DNA from 4 places in the Kitasatospora sp. NPDC059088 genome. Region 4 is predicted to be linked to each of the others. Evidence: riboswitches for the same ligand, from Rfam matches in the RefSeq annotation. Region 4 holds a riboswitch; each other region holds the start of a gene.

Region 1 (4,202 bases), on a different contig from region 4:
GTCGCTGGAGAGCATCAGCTGGGCGGTCTGGGTCATCCCGCCGCCCCGGTACTCGGCCCCGGCGACCGTGGCGAGGTCCCCGCGCAGCTCGTTGAGCTGCTCCTGGGCGGCGGCGACCTCGCCCTGGAGGATCGTGGTCTCGCCCAGAAGCCGCTTCTGCGCCTCCTGCGCGGCGTTGTACTTCTCCGAGGCCTGTTCGGCCTCGTCGTACAGCTGCTCGACCTGGGCCTTGACGTCCTTGCGGTCGGGCGCGTCCGGCGCCCCGGGGGCGGCCTGGGCGCTGCCGGCGGTCGCCACGCCCAGGGCCGTGGTGGCGGCCGCGGTCAGTACCAGCGCACGGGCGAGCAGTTGGGAACGACGGTGCACGGGCATGCGGCAACGGCTCCAGTCCTGCGGCGCGGCCCCGCGGCCGCGCCCCGGTGGGCGGCCGTCGAGCGGGAGTCCGGTGGCAGACGTTAGCGAGTCCGGGCAAGTGAGTCCAAACCCCTACCGACCCGAATATTTGACCCCTAATCGGACACCAGGTCGAGCCGCCGGAAAAGCCGCAGGCCCGGCCCTCCGTGACGGAGGACCGGGCCCGTGAACGCGTGGCCGGGGATCAGACCCGCACGATGGAGGCCAGCGGCATGTTGGAGACGGCCTCGTAGCGCACCGACGCACCCGGCTTGGGAGCGTGCAGCACCTGGCCGTTGCCCGCGTAGATGCCGACGTGGTGGGCGTCGCCGTAGAAGATCAGCATGTCGCCGGGCTGGGCCTGGGAGATGTCCGAGCCGATCCGGGTGCCGGCGCCGGCCTGCTCCTGCGAGGTGCGCGGCAGCGACACCCCGGCCTGGTTGAACGCCCAGACCATCAGGCCGGAGCAGTCGAAGGAGCTGGGGCCGGTGGCGCCCCAGACGTACGGGCTGCCGACCTTGGTGGCGGCGGCGGCCAGCGCGGCGGCACCGTGCGAACTGCCCGGGGCGATCTTGACCGGCGCGGCGGTGGAGCCCGAGCCGAGGTCGCTGCGGCTGCTGTCGCGCGAGGCGCGGTCCGGGGCGGCGGCCTTCGCGGCGGCGTCCGCCTTGGCCTTGGCGTCGGCGGCGGCCTTGTCCTCGGCCGCCTTGATCGCCTGGCGCTCCTGCTCGGTCAGCGTGTTGAGCAGGTCCTGGGCGGCCTTGAGCTTGTTCTGGACCTCGTCCTTGGAGGCCTTCAGCTGCTGGGTCGTGGACTCCAGCTCGCCGAGCTTGCCCTGGGCCTCGGTGCGGTCCTGGTCCAGCTTGCGCTGCTGGTCCTGGAGCTGCTTGAGCTGGTTCTTCTGGGTGCTGCCCGCCTGGTTCAGCGCGCCGGCCTGGTTGAGGAAGTTGTCCGGGCTGGAGGAGAACATCAGCTGGACCGTCGGGGATATGCCCCCGTTGCGGTACTGCTCGCCGGCGATCTCGGCCAGGCCGCCCTGGAGGTCGGTCACCTGGGCCTGCTGGCGGGCCACCTGGTCCTGGAGGCCGGAGACCTGCTTCTCCAGCTCCTGCTGCTTCTCCTGCGCGGCGTTGTACTTCTCGGTCGCCTGCTCGGCCTGCTCGTTGAGCTGGTCGACCTGCTCCTTGACCTGGTCCTTGGTCGGCTGCGGGTCGGCGTGCGCGCCGGACTGCGCGGAGAGCGCGACGGCGGCGGCGGCGAAACCGGTCAGGATCGAGACGCGGGTACGGCTGGCGGGCTTGGGACGACGATGGGACGCCACGAAGGCGGACTCCTTCTTCCTACGCCGCCTACCGGGTGAGCTGACGGGTTCGGGCCGGAAGCATGCCCTACGACGCCTCACCGGCCTCACCTACGGCCGACCTGGCGCCGATTCACCCCGGAGGAACGTGTGGTTCCCCGGCTCCGCTCCACAGCGCCCCCGACTACTGGGCTCCCCTGTCGGGCAGTCGCTTCGACCTGCCCCGCTGTTTCGCGAACTCGGCGGTAACCACCGCCGCCACCCAGGCTGGGTGATCGACTGTGCGGTGGTTCGGAGCACGACCCTAGTAACTGAACCGTGATCCGTTCAAATCCTTGTCAGAAAAAAGACGGAAGATTACCCATGTTCTTTTGTGAAAATGACTGATGGTGATCACCGGCGCACGCAAAGCTGATCGACTCTCACCCTCCGGCCCGCCCGGTCCGCAAACCCGGAGCGCCACCCCCGACCGGAGGTGGCGCGGATCACAGGGCCGGAACCGGCCCCTCGGGGAGGTACCGGAGCGTCAGATCCGGCGGATCGTGTTGATCGACATCGCGTCGGCCTTCATCACCTTCACCACGTCACCGGTGTGCGGCGCGTGGACCACCATGCCGTTGCCGATGTACATCCCGACGTGGTGCATGTCGCCGCCGTAGATCACCAGGTCACCCGGCTGGGCGGTGGCCAGCGTCACGGCGGTCCCGATGTGGCCCTGCTCCTGCGAGGTGCGCGGCAGCGAGACGCCGGCCTGGCCGTACGCCCAGACCATCAGGCCCGAGCAGTCGAAGGTGGAGGGCCCGGTGGCGCCCCACACGTACGGCGAACCCTGCTTGCTCATCGCCTTGGCCACCGCCACGGCGGCGTAGCCGCTGGCCGGCGGCAGGTTGCTGAGGTCGACCCGGTCGGCGCCGCGGGAGGCGCGGTCGTCCTGCTGCTGCTGGGCCCGGAGCGCGGCCCGGTCGGCGGCGCTGAGCGAGTTCAGCAGGTCCTGGGCGGTCTTCAACTTGGTGTTGACGTCCGCCTTGGCCTGGTTGAGGTCCTTGGTGGTGGAGTCCAGGGAGGCGAGCACGGCGGCCGCCTCGGCCTTCTCCTGGTCCAGCCGGCGCTGCTGGTCGAGCAGGCCCTTGAGCGCCTCGGTCTGGGTGGTGCTGGCCTGCTGGACGCTCGACGCCTTGTCCAGGTAGCCGGACGGGTCGGAGGAGAGCATCAGCTGGACGGACGGGTCGATGCCGCCGGTGCGGTACTGCTCGCCCGCGACCTGGGCCAGGCCCACCTGGAGCTGGCTCATCTGGTCCTGGCTGCGGGCCACCTGGTCCTGGAGCTGGTCGGCCTGCTTGCGGAGCTGGTCGGAGCGCTCCTTGGCGCCGTTGTACTTCTCGGCCGCCTGCTCCTGCTCCTGCTGGAGCTGGTCGATCTGCGCCTTGACGTCACTCTTGTTCGGCTGCGGCGCGGCATGCGCGGCGACCTGGGCGGAGAGGGCGACCGCGGTCGCAGCAGCAGCGGTGAGCACGGAGACCCGCGCGCGGCTCGGCTGCTTGGGACGGCGGTGGGAGGCCAAGGGACCGGCTCCTTCTTCCATCGGACTCACCTGATCAGGTGAGATTCCGGAAAATAGGTTTGACGCCAGACCCTAGTGAAGATCTACCCGTTTTGCCACTCCCCCGAAGGCGTGAACTCCGGTTCCCCCACTGACTTCACCGGATCCGCACACCCGCACGGAAGCCCCACTGACCTGCCGTCACAGCCCCCGTCCCGACTCCGACCCGGCTCGGGGCCGGCTCAGGGCCGGGCCAACCGGTTCAGCAGCAGCACCGAGGCCACCGGGCGCGCACCCGCCTTCCGCACGCCCTCCGCGACCTCCCGGTCGGTGGAGACCACCACCACCGGACGGCCCTGCGGCTCGGCCCGGACCAGACGGCGGATCAGCTCGTCCGCGGTCTCGCCGGTCCGGCTGAACCGTACCCGCACCCCGCGCGGCGGCGCCATGATGACCGGTACGTCCAGGTCCTGCCCGTCGAACACACAGGTGACCTCCGCCTGGGTGCGCTGGGCCAGCATCGCCAGCCCGCCCAGCAGCCGGATCCGCTGCTGCTCCAGCGGCAGCGCCGGGTACCCGGTCTTGGTCACGTTGTAGCCGTCCACCACCAGGTGCACCTGGGGGATCGCCAGCAACTGGTCCAGCAGCGCCGGGTCGTCCTCGGCCAGGCCGCGCCGGGCCACGTCGTGCGGCGAGGCCGACCCCGGCACCACCGCCTCCACCAGGTCCGCCGGGCGGAGCTGGGAGACCGGCAGCGCCAGCTCCCGCTGGAGGCCCTGCGCCGACTGCAGCACGGTGTCCAGCAGCAGCCGCAGCCGCATGTCCTCGACGCTGCGGCCCTCCCGGGCCGAGCGGCGGCCCTGCTCGACCGCGGTCTCCAGTTCGGAAACCCGGTGCCGCAGCCGCCGCGCCTCGGACTCGGCCGCGCTGCGCTCCCCGGTGGCCTGCGCCCGCGCCGCCTCCAGCTCC
Region 2 (4,202 bases), on a different contig from region 4:
GACCTGGACACCCCGGTCTCCGTCCACGGCTCCCGGCTGCGCCTGCGCGCCCCGCTGGACGCCCCGCTCGTCGCGGCCCTCGCCGGCGCCACCGCCACCGACGGCCTGGCCGTCGTGCTCGACGTCACCGACGTCTCCCCCGTGGCGGTCCGCGACCGCATCCGCGGCCGGCTCACCCTGGCCGGCCGGCTGCACCTGGCCCACCTCGCCGACGACGGCCTCAGCGTCCACCTGCGGGTCGACGTCGCCCACGCCGTCCTCGCCACCCCGTACGGCACCGGCGCGCTCACCGCCGCCGACCTCTCCCTCGCCGCCCCCGACCCGCTGGCCCGTCACGAGGCCGCCCTGCTCACCCACCTGGCCGACGACCACGCCGACGCCCTCGACCTGCTCACCCGGCTGCTCGACCCGGCACTGCTCACCCACGGCCCGGCCGTCCGCCCGCTCGCCCTGGACCGCCACGGCCTGGTACTGCGCCTGGACCACTCGCACGGCCACCGCGACGTCCGCCTGGTCTTCCCCGAACCCGCCCGCGACACCGAGGACTTCGGCCACCGGATGCACGACCTGATGGCCGCCGCCGAACACGGCCTCCCGGCCCGCCGCCCCTGACCGCCGCCGCAGTCTGCGCAGTCAGCGCGAATACGAGACGTACCCGTGGACCACGACGACCGAGCGGAGAACGGCAGCGGCCGGCCCGGCCGTACGAGAGGTTGTCCCGTACGGCCGGGCCGGCCTTGGGCGTGTCCCGCGCCCAGGTCCACCGGTGCGGCGATCACCCGGTCGAGCGGTCACCCGACATGACCATCCCGGGCGTCGATTCGCCCCGCACCAGCGGTGGTTCACACGTTCCTGCGGAAGGCCCCGGAGGGTCAGAGCGCGACGCCGTGCGCCCGCAGGTAGGCGACCGGGTCGATGTCCGAGCCGTACTCGGAACCGGTACGGATCTCGAAGTGCAGGTGCGGGCCGGTCACGTTGCCGGTCGCACCGGAGAGGCCGAGCTGCTGGCCGGCGGTGACGGTCTGACCGACGCTCACGCCGATCGAGGACAGGTGCGCGTACTGGGCGTACTTGCCGTCGGCGAGCTTGATCTCGACCTCGTTGCCGTAGGCGCCGTCGCTGCCGGCCTTCACCACGACACCGTTGGCGACGGCGCGCAGCGGGGTGCCGGTGGAGGCGACGAAGTCCTGGCCGGTGTGGTGGCCGGAGGCCCACATCGAGCCGGCCACGCCGTAGGCCTCGCCCAGCACGGGGTTGGCGAGCGGGGCGACGTAGCCGGAGGTGGCGGCGACCGGGGCCGCGGTCACGGCCTGGGCCGGGGCGGCGGTCTGAACCTGGGTCTGCACCTGGGCGCCGGGCTTGGCGGCCTCGGTCCGGACCTGCACCTGGGAGTCCGCGGCAGCGGAGGTGTCCTGGGTGACCGGCGCGGCGGACTTCGCCGGAGCGGCCGGCTTGGCCGGGGCGGCGGGCTTCGCCGGAGCGGCGGCGTGACCGGCGAGGGCCAGCTGCTGACCGGGGAAGATCAGGTTCGGGTCGGCGCCGACCACCGAGCGGTTCTGCTCGTACAGCGCGTGCCAGCCGCCCTCGACGTTCTTGGCGTCGGCGATCTTCGACAGGGTGTCACCGCTGACGACGCGGTAGCTCTGCTGGGCGGCCGGGGCGGCAGCCGGAGCGGCGGCCCCGGAAGCGGCCGGGGCGGTGGTGGCCGCCGGGGCGGTGTGCGCCTGGGCGCTCATCGCGGTCACGAGCGGCAGGACGAACGAGGCCCCGGTGACGGCGGTGGCGATGCCGATGCGGGCGGCACGGGGCAGGGCGATACGACGAGCCTGTGCAGGCATGGAATTTTCCTCTCCGACGCCTGCGAGGTGAGCTGTCGGGTTCGGGCTGGAGTTGCCCGGCCGCATGTGCGGCTTCACCCCAAGCCGGCCCTGGTGGTCCGCGCCCGAAAAGGCGCGAACTCCGGTCCGGCGACTTACCTGTGGGTCCCCCGCTCCTGCCGTACAGAGTTCGGTGCGAGCCACCGGGCAGCGGCAGGACTCGGCGTTCCACCCGGTGGATCCGTCCGGACTGGCCGGGCGGTCGCTGAACTAAAACTCATCCGTTCGGGTGAAGCAATGTCGATCTCTTGAATCGGCAACAACCCCCGCGGCCCCGTCACCCTCCGAATGATCCCTTGCACGCTCCGTGCACGATCCATTCACCCGGCGCCACTGATCCACCACCCTGCGCCGCCGGGACCACCCCCGTGCGACCGTCCGTTCACGCACCGCCACCGACCGACACACCACCCGGTGACCCTTGTCACGTACGCCCCGGCGGGCGCAGGATTCGGCCCGTGGCCACCTCTCAAGCCGGCACTCTGCGCCTGGGCACCGCGCAGGGCCGCTGGGTACTCCTCGCGACAGTGCTCGGCTCCAGCATGGCGATGCTCGACGGCACCGTCGTCAACGTCGCCCTGCCCCGGATCGGCGCCGACCTCGGCGCCTCCCTCGCCTCCCTGCAATGGACCCTGAACGCCTATCTGCTCACCCTGGCCGGCCTGATCCTGCTCGGCGGCGCCCTCGGCGACCGCTACGGACGGCGCCGGGTCTTCCTGATCGGCGTGGTCTGGTTCGCCGTCGCCTCCGCGGCCTGCGCCGCGGCCCCGACCATCCACGTGCTGATCGCCGCCCGCGCCGTCCAGGGCATCGGCGGTGCGCTGCTCACCCCGGGCTCGCTGGCCATGCTCCAGGCGGTCTTCCACCCGGACGACCGCTCGGCGGCGGTCGGCCTCTGGTCCGGCCTGGGCGGGGTGTCGGCGGCCGTCGGCCCCTTCCTCGGCGGCTGGCTGGTGGACGGCCCGGGCTGGCGCTGGATCTTCCTGCTGAACCTGCCGCTGGCCGCCGCCGTGATCGCGGTGACCTCCCGTTACGTCCCGGAGAGCCGGGACGAGTCCGCCGCCGGCCGCTTCGACGTGCCCGGCGCCCTGCTCGCCGCCCTCGCGCTCGGCGCCGTCACCTACGCGCTCACCGCCGCCGGGGAGGGACTGTCCCCCGCCGTCTGGGTCACCGGTGCGATCGGCCTGCTGCTGGCCGCCGCCTTCGTGGCCGTCGAGCGGCGCACGCCCGACCCGATGCTGCCGCTCGGCCTGTTCTCCTCCCGGCTCTTCACCGCCGTGAACCTGGTCACCCTCTGCGTCTACGCGGCGTTCAGCGGGGTCTTCTTCCTGCTGGTGGTGCAGCTGCAGATCGTCTCGGGCTTCTCCCCGCTGGTCTCCGGCTTCGCCCTGGTGCCGATCACGGTGCTGATGCTGACCCTGTCCGCGCGCGCCGGACGGCTCGGCAAGCGGATCGGCCCGCGCGTCCCGCTCACCGTCGGCCCGCTGCTGTGCGCCGCCGGGGTGCTGCTGATGCTGCGCACCGGCCCCGGCTCCTCCTACTGGGCGGACGTGCTGCCCGCGGTCGCGGTGATGGGCTCCGGGATGACGCTGCTGGTCGCCCCGCTGACCGCCACCGTGCTGGCCGCCGTCGAGGTGCGGCACGCGGGCATCGCCAGCGGCGTCAACAACGCCGCCGCCCGCGCGGCGGGCCTGCTCGCGGTCGCCGCCCTGCCGGCCCTGGCCGGACTGAGCGGCGACGCCTACCGGGTGCCCTCCGCGGTGGACTCCGCCTTCCACACCGCGATGCTGATCTGCGCGGGGCTGCTGGCCGCCGGCGGGCTGATCGCCTTCGCCACCGTCCGGGGCAATGTGCTGGCGCCGGAGGAGGAGCACCCGGTGGCCGAGCCGAACTGCGACTGGCCCTGCGCCACCACCACCCCGCCGCTCGACCCGGGCCGCCCCCGGACGCGCGAGGGCCCCGCCACCGGAACGGCGGCAGGGCCCTCGTCAGAGAACTGACTCCTCGTCAGAGGATGTCGCCGGGGGCGTACTTGGCCGCCTCCGGGTAGGCCGCCGCGACGGCCTCCACCTGTCGGACGACCTCGGCGACCTGCGCCCCGGCCGCACCGGTGAAGGACAGCCGGTCGGCGAGCAGCGCGTCCAGCCCGGCCCGGTCCAGCGGGATCCGCTCGTCGGCGGCGAGGCGGTCCAGCAGCTCGTTCTCCCGGGCGCCGGCGCGCATCGCCAGCGCCGAGGCGACGGCGTGCTCCTTGATGACCTCGTGGCCGGTCTCCCGGCCGACGCCCGCGCGCACCGCGCCCATCAGCACCTTGGTGGTGGCCAG
Region 3 (4,202 bases), on a different contig from region 4:
GTTCGGAGGCGAGGTCCTCGGCGATGCCGACGTGGGTGTCGGCGATCAGCATCCCGGCGGTGCCGGCCGCGGTGAACCGGCGGGCGAGGTCGGCCCCCGAACCGCCCGCGAGTACCGCGATGACGACGACTGCTCCGCTGACCGTCATTGGTCCAGCTCCTCCCTGCGGGCGACACCGCACCGGCGCCCGCGCGTACTTCGGAGGATCGTAGGCAGGTCCTGACCCTCCGCAACAGGGATTACCCCTCAGGTGACCAGGCTCACGCCTGCCGCCCGGCCAAGAGCTGGCCAAGGCCCGTCCACGCACCGTCCACGGGCCGTCCACGGAGTGTCGGCGTTCCGCTCGCGCGCCGGTCACGGACGGTTCGCGCGGCGGTGGCCTCCGGCCGGCCGCAGGGGCGCGTGCGCCGGTGGTCCGGGCCCCTCCGGTCCAGCGGTTACGGTCGACCCATGCCAGCTCAGCCCGAGGGCGCCCAGCCCGCCGCCCAGTCCGACCCGCAGCTCTTCACCTGGGAGTTCGCCGCCGACCCGTACCCCGCCTACGCCTGGCTGCGCGAGCACGCCCCGGTGCACCGCACCACGCTGCCGAGCGGGGTGGAGGCCTGGCTGGTGACGCGCTACGCGGACGCCCGGCAGGCGCTCGCGGACGGCCGGCTCTCGAAGAACCCGGCGCACCACAGCGGGCAGGCGCACCGCACCGGCCGGGTGGGCATCCCGGGGGAGCGGCAGGCGGACCTGATGACCCACCTGCTGAACATCGACCCGCCGGACCACACCCGGCTGCGCCGCCTGGTGTCGAAGGCGTTCACGCCGCGCCGGGTGGCGGAGTTCGAGCCGCGGGTGCAGCAGCTCACCGACCGGCTGATCGACGGCTTCGCGCAGCGCGGTTCGGCGGACCTGATCCACGAGTTCGCGTTCCCGCTCCCCATCTACGCGATCTGCGACATGCTCGGCGTTCCCTCCGAGGACCAGGACGACTTCCGGGACTGGGCCGGAATGATGATCCGGCACGGGGGCGGCCAACGCGGCGGCGTGGGGCGGGCGGTGAAGCGGATGCGGGCGTACCTGCTGGAGCTGATCCACCGCAAGCGGGCGGACCTCGGGGACGACCTGATCTCCGGCCTGATCCGGGCGAGCGACCACGGCGAGCACCTGACCGAGAACGAGGCCGCCGCGATGGCCTTCATCCTCCTCTTCGCCGGGTTCGAGACGACGGTGAACCTGATCGGCAACGGGACGTACGCGCTGCTGCGCAATCCCGGGCAGCGGGCCCTGCTGCAGGAGTCGGTGGCCCGCGGCGAGACCGCGCTGCTGGAGACCGGGATCGAGGAACTCCTGCGCTACGACGGGCCGGTGGAGCTGGCGACCTGGCGGTTCGCGACCGCTCCGCTGACCATCGGCGGGGTGGAGATCCCGGTCGGGGACCCGGTGCTGGTGGTGCTGGCGGCGGCGGACCGCGATCCGGCCAGGTTCTCCGACGAGAACACCCTCGACCTGGCCCGGAGCGACAACCCGCACCTGGGGTTCGGGCACGGCATCCACTACTGCATCGGAGCCCCGCTGGCCCGGCTGGAGGGGCGGTCCGCGCTGGCCACGCTGCTTTCCCGGCTGCCGGATCTGCGGCTGGCCGAAAGCCCGGAGAATCTGCGCTGGCGGGGTGGCCTGATCATGCGTGGATTGCGCGAACTTCCGGTCGAATTCAGTCCGGAGCCCCGGTCGCCGCACAGTCGTCCTGAGGCCACGACACGCTGACGAAGCATCCGGAACCGGCCACCGGCGGTGGTATGAACGCTCATCAAACCGGACAAAGCCCCGCCGTTGGTAGGCGATCGAACACGGGCCGTAATTCTTGTGTGATGTCGGTGATATGAGCTTGTGATTCGTCTGAGGATCTGTCTAGTCTCCGTGGAGTTCGCAGCTGCGGACCTCGTGCGCGGACGCCGAATCCTGCCCGCCGCGCCACGGGAAACCGACCAGAACCCTGGGCAGGGGCGGGGGAACCAGGTTTGTTGCCGTTCCTCCACGGCTCGGGGTGAAGCCGCCCGCGCGGAATCGATTCCGCAGACGGCGGCCGGGCCACCTCCCGGTCCGAACCCGACAGCTCACCTCGCAGGCGTGCGGAGAGGGACCTTCATGCTGTTCGTTGGAACCGGCCGTCATCGCCGTCGCACCCAGGCCGAGAAGGCCATCGCCGTCGCCGGTGTGGCCGGCGTCGGACTCGCACTGCCGCTCCTCTCCGCCACCGGCGCCTCCGCCGCCCCGGCCTCCGTCTGGGACTCCGTCGCCCAGTGCGAGAGCGGCGGCAACTGGAGCATCAACACCGGCAACGGCTTCTCCGGCGGCCTCCAGTTCACCCCCAGCACCTGGAAGGCGTACGGCGGCACCGCGTACGCGGCGCAGGCCAACCAGGCCAGCAAGGGGCAGCAGATCGCCGTCGCCGAGAAGGTCCTCGCCTCGCAGGGCCCCGGCGCCTGGCCGGTCTGCTCCCAGAAGGCGGGCCTGAGCAAGGGCGGCGCCCCGGCCGAGGTGGACACCTCCTCGGACGCCAAGCCGCAGAAGCAGCAGGCCCAGAAGCAGGCACCCAAGCAGCAGGCCCCCAAGGCCGCCGCCAAGCCCGCCCAGCCCAAGCCGGTCCAGCAGTACGCGCCGAAGCACGCCGCGCCGAAGCAGGCCGAGCAGCCCGCCGCCCCGTCGGCGCAGCAGTACGCCCCCAAGCACGCCGCCCCGCGGGCCGCGCAGGCCCCGGCCGCCACGACCGGCCACGACTACACCGTCCGGGACGGTGACACCCTGTCGGGCATCGCCACCGCCCAGGGCGTGTCCGGCGGCTGGCAGGCGCTCTACGACGGCAACCGCACCACGGTCGGCGGCAACCCGGACATGATCGTGCCCGGCCAGGTCCTGCACCTGGGCTGAGCCGGACCGTTCCACGGCGAACGACACGCTGGACACGTAGGGGGCCGCGCCCGGCGGCCCCCTACGTCCGCGTTCGCCCGCCCCGATGGACGCCCCGGTGGGACGCACCGGGACGAGCAGGTGAACTACCGGTGGGTAGCCGGGCCACACGGTGAGACGCAGCCCGGGCCGAGGTGGCCCCGGGAGCCCGGGCGGTTAGGCTCTGGTCGTAACGACTCCGCAATCGTCCGGCCGACAGCACCACCCGCAGCCGGACCCTGCTTCCGCAAGGAGATGCTTCGTGCCGTCCATCGATGTCGTCGTAGCCCGTGAAATCCTCGACTCCCGCGGCAACCCCACGGTCGAGGTCGAGGTCGGCCTCGACGACGGCAGCACGGGTCGTGCCGCTGTTCCGTCGGGTGCCTCGACCGGCGCCTTCGAGGCGCTCGAACTGCGCGACGGCGACAAGAACCGCTACTTCGGCAAGGGCGTGGAGAAGGCCGTCCTGGCCGTCATCGAGCAGATCGGCCCGGAGCTGGTCGGCTACGACGCCACCGAGCAGCGCCTGATCGACCAGGCCATGCTCGACCTGGACGCCACCCCGGACAAGTCCTCGCTCGGCGCCAACGCCATCCTGGGCGTCTCGCTGGCCGTCGCGCACGCCGCCTCCGAGGCCAGCGACCTGCCGCTGTTCCGCTACCTGGGCGGCCCGAACGCCCACGTCCTGCCGGTCCCGATGATGAACATCCTCAACGGCGGCTCGCACGCGGACTCCAACGTCGACATCCAGGAGTTCATGATCGCTCCGATCGGCGCGGAGTCCTTCTCCGAGGCCGTCCGCTGGGGCGTCGAGGTCTACCACACCCTCAAGGGCGTGCTGAAGGAGCGCGGCCTGTCCACCGGCCTCGGCGACGAGGGCGGCTTCGCGCCGAACCTGGACAGCAACCGCGAGGCCCTGGACCTCATCACCGAGGCCATCCAGAAGGCCGGCTACGTGCCCGGCCGCGACATCGCGCTGGCCCTGGACGTCGCCGCCTCCGAGTTCTTCCAGGACGGCGCCTACCAGTTCGAGGGCAAGGCCCTGTCGGCCGCCGAGCTCATCGAGTACTACGCCGAGCTGGTCGCCTCCTACCCGCTGGTCTCCATCGAGGACCCGCTGGACGAGTCGGACTGGGACGGCTGGAAGGCCATGACCGTCAAGCTGGGCGACAAGGTCCAGCTGGTCGGCGACGACCTGTTCGTCACCAACCCGGCCCGCCTGGCCAAGGGCATCGAGACCGGCACCGCCAACGCGCTGCTGGTGAAGG
Region 4 (4,202 bases):
TCGTCTACCTGCCGCCGCAGTACTTCCAGTCCGAGTACGCGCAGAAGCAGTTCCCGGCCGTGATCGTCAGCACCGGATTCCCAGGAATCGCCGAGAACCTGATCACCCGCTTCAACTACCCGGGTGCTGCGCTCAAGCTGCTGCAGGAGGGCCGGATGCAGCCGACCGTCATGGTCCTGATGCGTCCCTCGCCCGCCCTGCCGCAGGACACCGAGTGCGAGGACATCCCGGGCGGCGCCCAGTCCGACACGTACTTCACCAAGGACGTCCCGTCGGCGATCCAGGCCAGCTACCGGGTCTCGGCCGACCCCCGGGCCTGGGCCTTCATGGGCAACTCCACCGGCGGCTACTGCGCGCTCAAGCTGGCCATGCGCCACCCGGACGTCTTCCCGACCGCCGTGTCCCTGTCCGGGTACTACGAGGCGGCCGACGACCCGACCACCGGCGACCTCTTCGGCGGCAGCAGGCAGCGCCGCGACGAGGCCGACCTGATGTGGCGGTTGAAGAACATGCCGCAGCCGGACGTCTCCGTGCTGCTGGCCGGCACCAAGAAGGGCGACGGCAACTACAAGCACGACACCGAGGCGTTCATCGACGCCGCGAGGAGCCCGATGAAGGTCTCCTACAGCATGCTCGAGAACGGCGGCCACAACTTCGAGACCTGGAGCGCCCTGCTGCCGTCCTCGCTGGAGTGGCTGTCCCAGCACCTCAAGGTCCCGAACCAGCCGGGCCACCCGGGCCAGACCGTCTGACGGCGCCGCCCGCGGAACGCACCGAACCCCCGGAAGCCTCGGCTCCCGGGGGTTCGGTGCGTTCCGGCGCCGGTCAGGCGACCCGTTCCAGCGTCCCGGTGTGCAGCTGGCCGACCCGGCCGCCCTCGCCCTCGAAGGTCCAGAAGGCCCGTACGGTCAGCGCGTTGAGGTCCATCACGTGACTGACGGTGATCCCGCTCTGTTCCGTCCAGCTGATGAAGTAGATCTCCGGCGCGACCTCGGCGACGTGCAGTCGCACGTCCTCCCACTGGCCCGCCGACTCACCGAGGCCCTCCCAGCGCAGCCGGGTGCCGTCGGCCGAGTAGGAGTTGCGGAAGGCCGCGCCGTTGTCGGCCCGGAAGACGTAGGTACGGCCGGCGAAGGCGGGCAGGGGCGCGGTCATGGTGGGGCGGAACCTCTTCTCTGGAACGGGGGACGGGTCGTACGGCTCCGGCCGGTGCTCTTGTGCACCGCGGAAAATCCCAGGGCTCCAATTTATCCGATGGGGCGGACTCGGGCGGCTCCACGCCACGGCGGTCACACACGGTCCGCCACCGCCGCGCCGCGCACCGTGTGTGACCCCCATCCCGGGCGGGCCCGGCGGGACCGCGGGTCGGCGTCGGCTCCATTGATCAACTCGGCCGCCACGCAGCGTCGTTGATCGACACCACTGTGAGCTGCGCGACAACCGGCCCCATGAGGTTGTCCGTCCACGGACGGCCTGCCTAGCCTGCAGTCGTCGTCCGCTGTCGCGGACCCCGCCGCCGGGACGCCGAGTCCCGTCCACCCGCCGGCGAGTACCCGAGCACCACAGCGGACGGGAGCGGGGGAACCAAGGTCAGCGCCCGGCCCGTACGCACCAGCGTGCGGGGCGTGGCTAGGGGTGAAGCCGCTCCACAGGCGGCCGGGCAACTGCAGCCCGAATCCGACAGCTCACCTCGCAGGCGTGGCAGAGGACCCCCATGCACCAGCCTGCCCGGCGCCGTCGCGCGCCCCGCCACGCCCGTCCGTCCCACCGCGGCCGCAACGCCGCCCTCGCCACGACCGGGGCGCTCGCCATCACCGGCGCCGGCCTGCTCGGTCTGCCGTCCGTCTCCGGCGCCCAGGCCGCCACCGGCCCGACCGTCACCCAGGACCGGCTCGCCCCCGCCACCATGGTCGCCGGCAGGGCCGGCACGGCCTCGCTGGCCCTGCACTCCTCGTCCTGCTTCACCGCCAAGACCGTCGGCGTCGGAGTCCGTGACGCGCGCGGCACCAACCTGGACTTCCCGGGCAACGCGAGCAACGTGCAGATCTGCCCCGGCGGACTCACCTACACCAGCGCCGCCCGCACCCTGGCCGCCGGGACGTACACCCAGTTCGGCTTCTGGCAGGACCTCGGCGGCGCCTGGCACAACCTGCCCTCGCAGCAGCTGGTGGTCTCGGCCACGGGTACGCCCACGCCGGCCCCGTCCCCGACGGCGACCCCGACGGCGAAGCCCACCGCGACTCCGACCGCGACCGCGAGCCCGACGGCGAAGCCCACCGCGACCGCGTCCCCCACCGCGTCCCCCACCGCGAGCCCGACCGCGACGCCGACCCCCACCGCCACGGCCACCCCGACGACCCCGGCGCCGTCCTCCCCGATCGCCGGCAAGTCGCTGACCTGGTCCGACGAGTTCAACGGCCCGATCAACTGGGGCCAGCGCTGGGTCGGCGACAAGAGCACCTCGTACAAGTACGGGAACCACAACCCGGACGACAACAAGCTCGACTGGCTGAACAAGAACAACGTCACCGTCGCGAACGGCGTCGCCACCTTCACCGCCACCCCGGGCGGGCCGACGCTGGAGAACGGCAAGCAGTCCTGGAACACCGGCTTCCTGACCACCGAGGGCTCCGCCGAGGGCTTCCAGGTCAAGACCGGCGACTACGCCGAGACCCGGGTCAAGCTGCCCGCCGGCACCGGCGCCTGGCCCGCCCTGTGGACCTGGAAGAACGGCAACGGGGAGATCGACTCCTTCGAGTACCACCCCGACAACCCGAACCTGCTGGAGCTGACCAACCACGTCAACCCCGGCAACCCCGACTACTACACCGACGCGAGCGCCATCGGCACCGACCAGTGGGTGACCATCGGCACCTACTACGGCGCCAACTCGGTGGACTGGTACGTCAACGGCGTCAAGGTGTTCTCGGACGGCAAGGGCGTCGGGGCCAACTTCTCGGCGTACCTGATCCTCAACCTCTCGGTGAGCGCGGGCAAGTACCACCCGGCGCCGCAGGGGAACGCCCCGATCGCCATGGCCGCCGACTACGTCCGCGTCTACCGGTAACCACGTCTACCGGTAACCACGAGCCCGCCCCACCGGTCATCGGGCGCCCGGCAGCCGCTCGCCGGCGGCCGGTGACCGGTGGGGCGATCCGGTCCGTCAGTCGCCCGCCGTCTCGACGACCCTGATGTCGAACTCCTCCCGGTGGCCCCTGCCGCCCGGGTCGTCCGCGCTGCGCACCTCGACCGAGCCGCCCTCCAGGATCCCGAGCGGCAGATTGTCGGAGAGCTGGACCGGGACGAGGGCGGTCACGCTGCGCCCGTCCGGCAGCCCGGGACCGAACACGCAGCGCACCTGCCTGCCGCGCGAGATGACGGCACAGTCCTCGGGGAAGTAGGGGCCCTCCGGGGTCACCCCGTTCGGCAGGGTGACCGTGATCGTGAGCGACGAGGCGGTGGTGTCCGGGCCCAGATTGGCCACGAAGGCGTGGATGGTGGTGGTGCCGCCGGGCGGCGCCGGATCCGGGTCGATCCGGACCACCTCCAGGTGGGAGCGGGACGTCTTGGCGACCACGGCGGGCAGAGTGGACGCCTCGGGCGCGCCCGGCGCGACGGTTCCCAGATCCGGGCGCGGCACCGGGTGCCGCACCGCCCAGGAGGGCCCGGTGGCCAGCGCGGCCACCGCGCAGCCCGCCGTCACCGCCGCCAGCAATCCGGCCCGGCCGAACCTCCTGCGCCCCGCGCCGCCCCGTACTCCGTGTTGCTCCACGCCGTTCACCCTGCTCCCGTGCTCCGGCGGCCCGCACCGTCGCGGGCCGCGTCCGCACCAGGGTGTCCGAGCCGCCGCCGCGAGGGCGCCGCAACTCGCCCACCGCCACTCGAACGGCGGGGAGTCGGTCATGGCCCGATCGCTCTTGCCGGCCAAGGTGGTTGACGGAGTGTCAGGGTGCCAGGACCTGCCCCAGCCGGGCCGCGATCTGGTGCATCACCGGCACCAGTGCGGACGCCCCCGCCTGCTCCTCCAGCGCCCGGATCCGGGCCTCCGGGCCGGAGACGGAGAGCGCGGTGGGCGTCGGCGCGCCCGGGACGGCGAGCGCGATGCAGCGGACGCCGATCTCCTGCTCCTGGTCGTCCACCACGTACCCGCGCTCGCGCGCCTCGGCGAGCTGGTCCATCAGCTCCTGCGGGTCGGTGAGGGT

What was found. A riboswitch is a leader RNA that binds a small molecule or an ion and turns the genes downstream of it on or off. The one in region 4 is predicted to bind cyclic di-AMP.
Region 1: another riboswitch for cyclic di-AMP. It lies ahead of ACFWXO_RS37545 (NlpC/P60 family protein); the one in region 4 lies ahead of ACFWXO_RS00910 (hypothetical protein).
Region 2: another riboswitch for cyclic di-AMP. It lies ahead of ACFWXO_RS26885 (peptidoglycan DD-metalloendopeptidase family protein); the one in region 4 lies ahead of ACFWXO_RS00910 (hypothetical protein).
Region 3: another riboswitch for cyclic di-AMP. It lies ahead of ACFWXO_RS42640 (transglycosylase family protein); the one in region 4 lies ahead of ACFWXO_RS00910 (hypothetical protein).

Annotation. Positions count from the first base shown of each region.
Region 1 covers NZ_JBHYGR010000134.1:11,146-15,347, reverse strand. The annotation lists gene ACFWXO_RS37550 (NlpC/P60 family protein) at 1-372, opposite strand, end outside; gene ACFWXO_RS37545 (NlpC/P60 family protein) at 599-1,714, opposite strand; cyclic di-AMP (ydaO/yuaA leader) riboswitch at 1,725-1,880, opposite strand; gene ACFWXO_RS37540 (NlpC/P60 family protein) at 2,220-3,254, opposite strand; gene ACFWXO_RS37535 (NYN domain-containing protein) at 3,476-4,202, opposite strand, start outside.
Region 2 covers NZ_JBHYGR010000067.1:34,175-38,376, forward strand. The annotation lists gene ACFWXO_RS26880 (DUF2470 domain-containing protein) at 1-612, shown strand, start outside; gene ACFWXO_RS26885 (peptidoglycan DD-metalloendopeptidase family protein) at 873-1,838, opposite strand; cyclic di-AMP (ydaO/yuaA leader) riboswitch at 1,841-2,023, opposite strand; gene ACFWXO_RS26890 (MFS transporter) at 2,336-3,877, shown strand; gene purB (adenylosuccinate lyase) at 3,885-4,202, opposite strand, start outside.
Region 3 covers NZ_JBHYGR010000199.1:1,472-5,673, forward strand. The annotation lists gene ACFWXO_RS42630 (SDR family NAD(P)-dependent oxidoreductase) at 1-148, opposite strand, end outside; gene ACFWXO_RS42635 (cytochrome P450) at 451-1,752, shown strand; cyclic di-AMP (ydaO/yuaA leader) riboswitch at 1,962-2,132, shown strand; gene ACFWXO_RS42640 (transglycosylase family protein) at 2,134-2,916, shown strand; gene eno (phosphopyruvate hydratase) at 3,197-4,202, shown strand, end outside.
Region 4 covers NZ_JBHYGR010000001.1:202,243-206,444, forward strand. The annotation lists gene ACFWXO_RS00900 (alpha/beta hydrolase) at 1-752, shown strand, start outside; gene ACFWXO_RS00905 (MoaF N-terminal domain-containing protein) at 826-1,155, opposite strand; cyclic di-AMP (ydaO/yuaA leader) riboswitch at 1,600-1,707, shown strand; gene ACFWXO_RS00910 (hypothetical protein) at 1,715-3,067, shown strand; gene ACFWXO_RS00915 (hypothetical protein) at 3,164-3,772, opposite strand; gene ACFWXO_RS00920 (IclR family transcriptional regulator) at 3,945-4,202, opposite strand, start outside.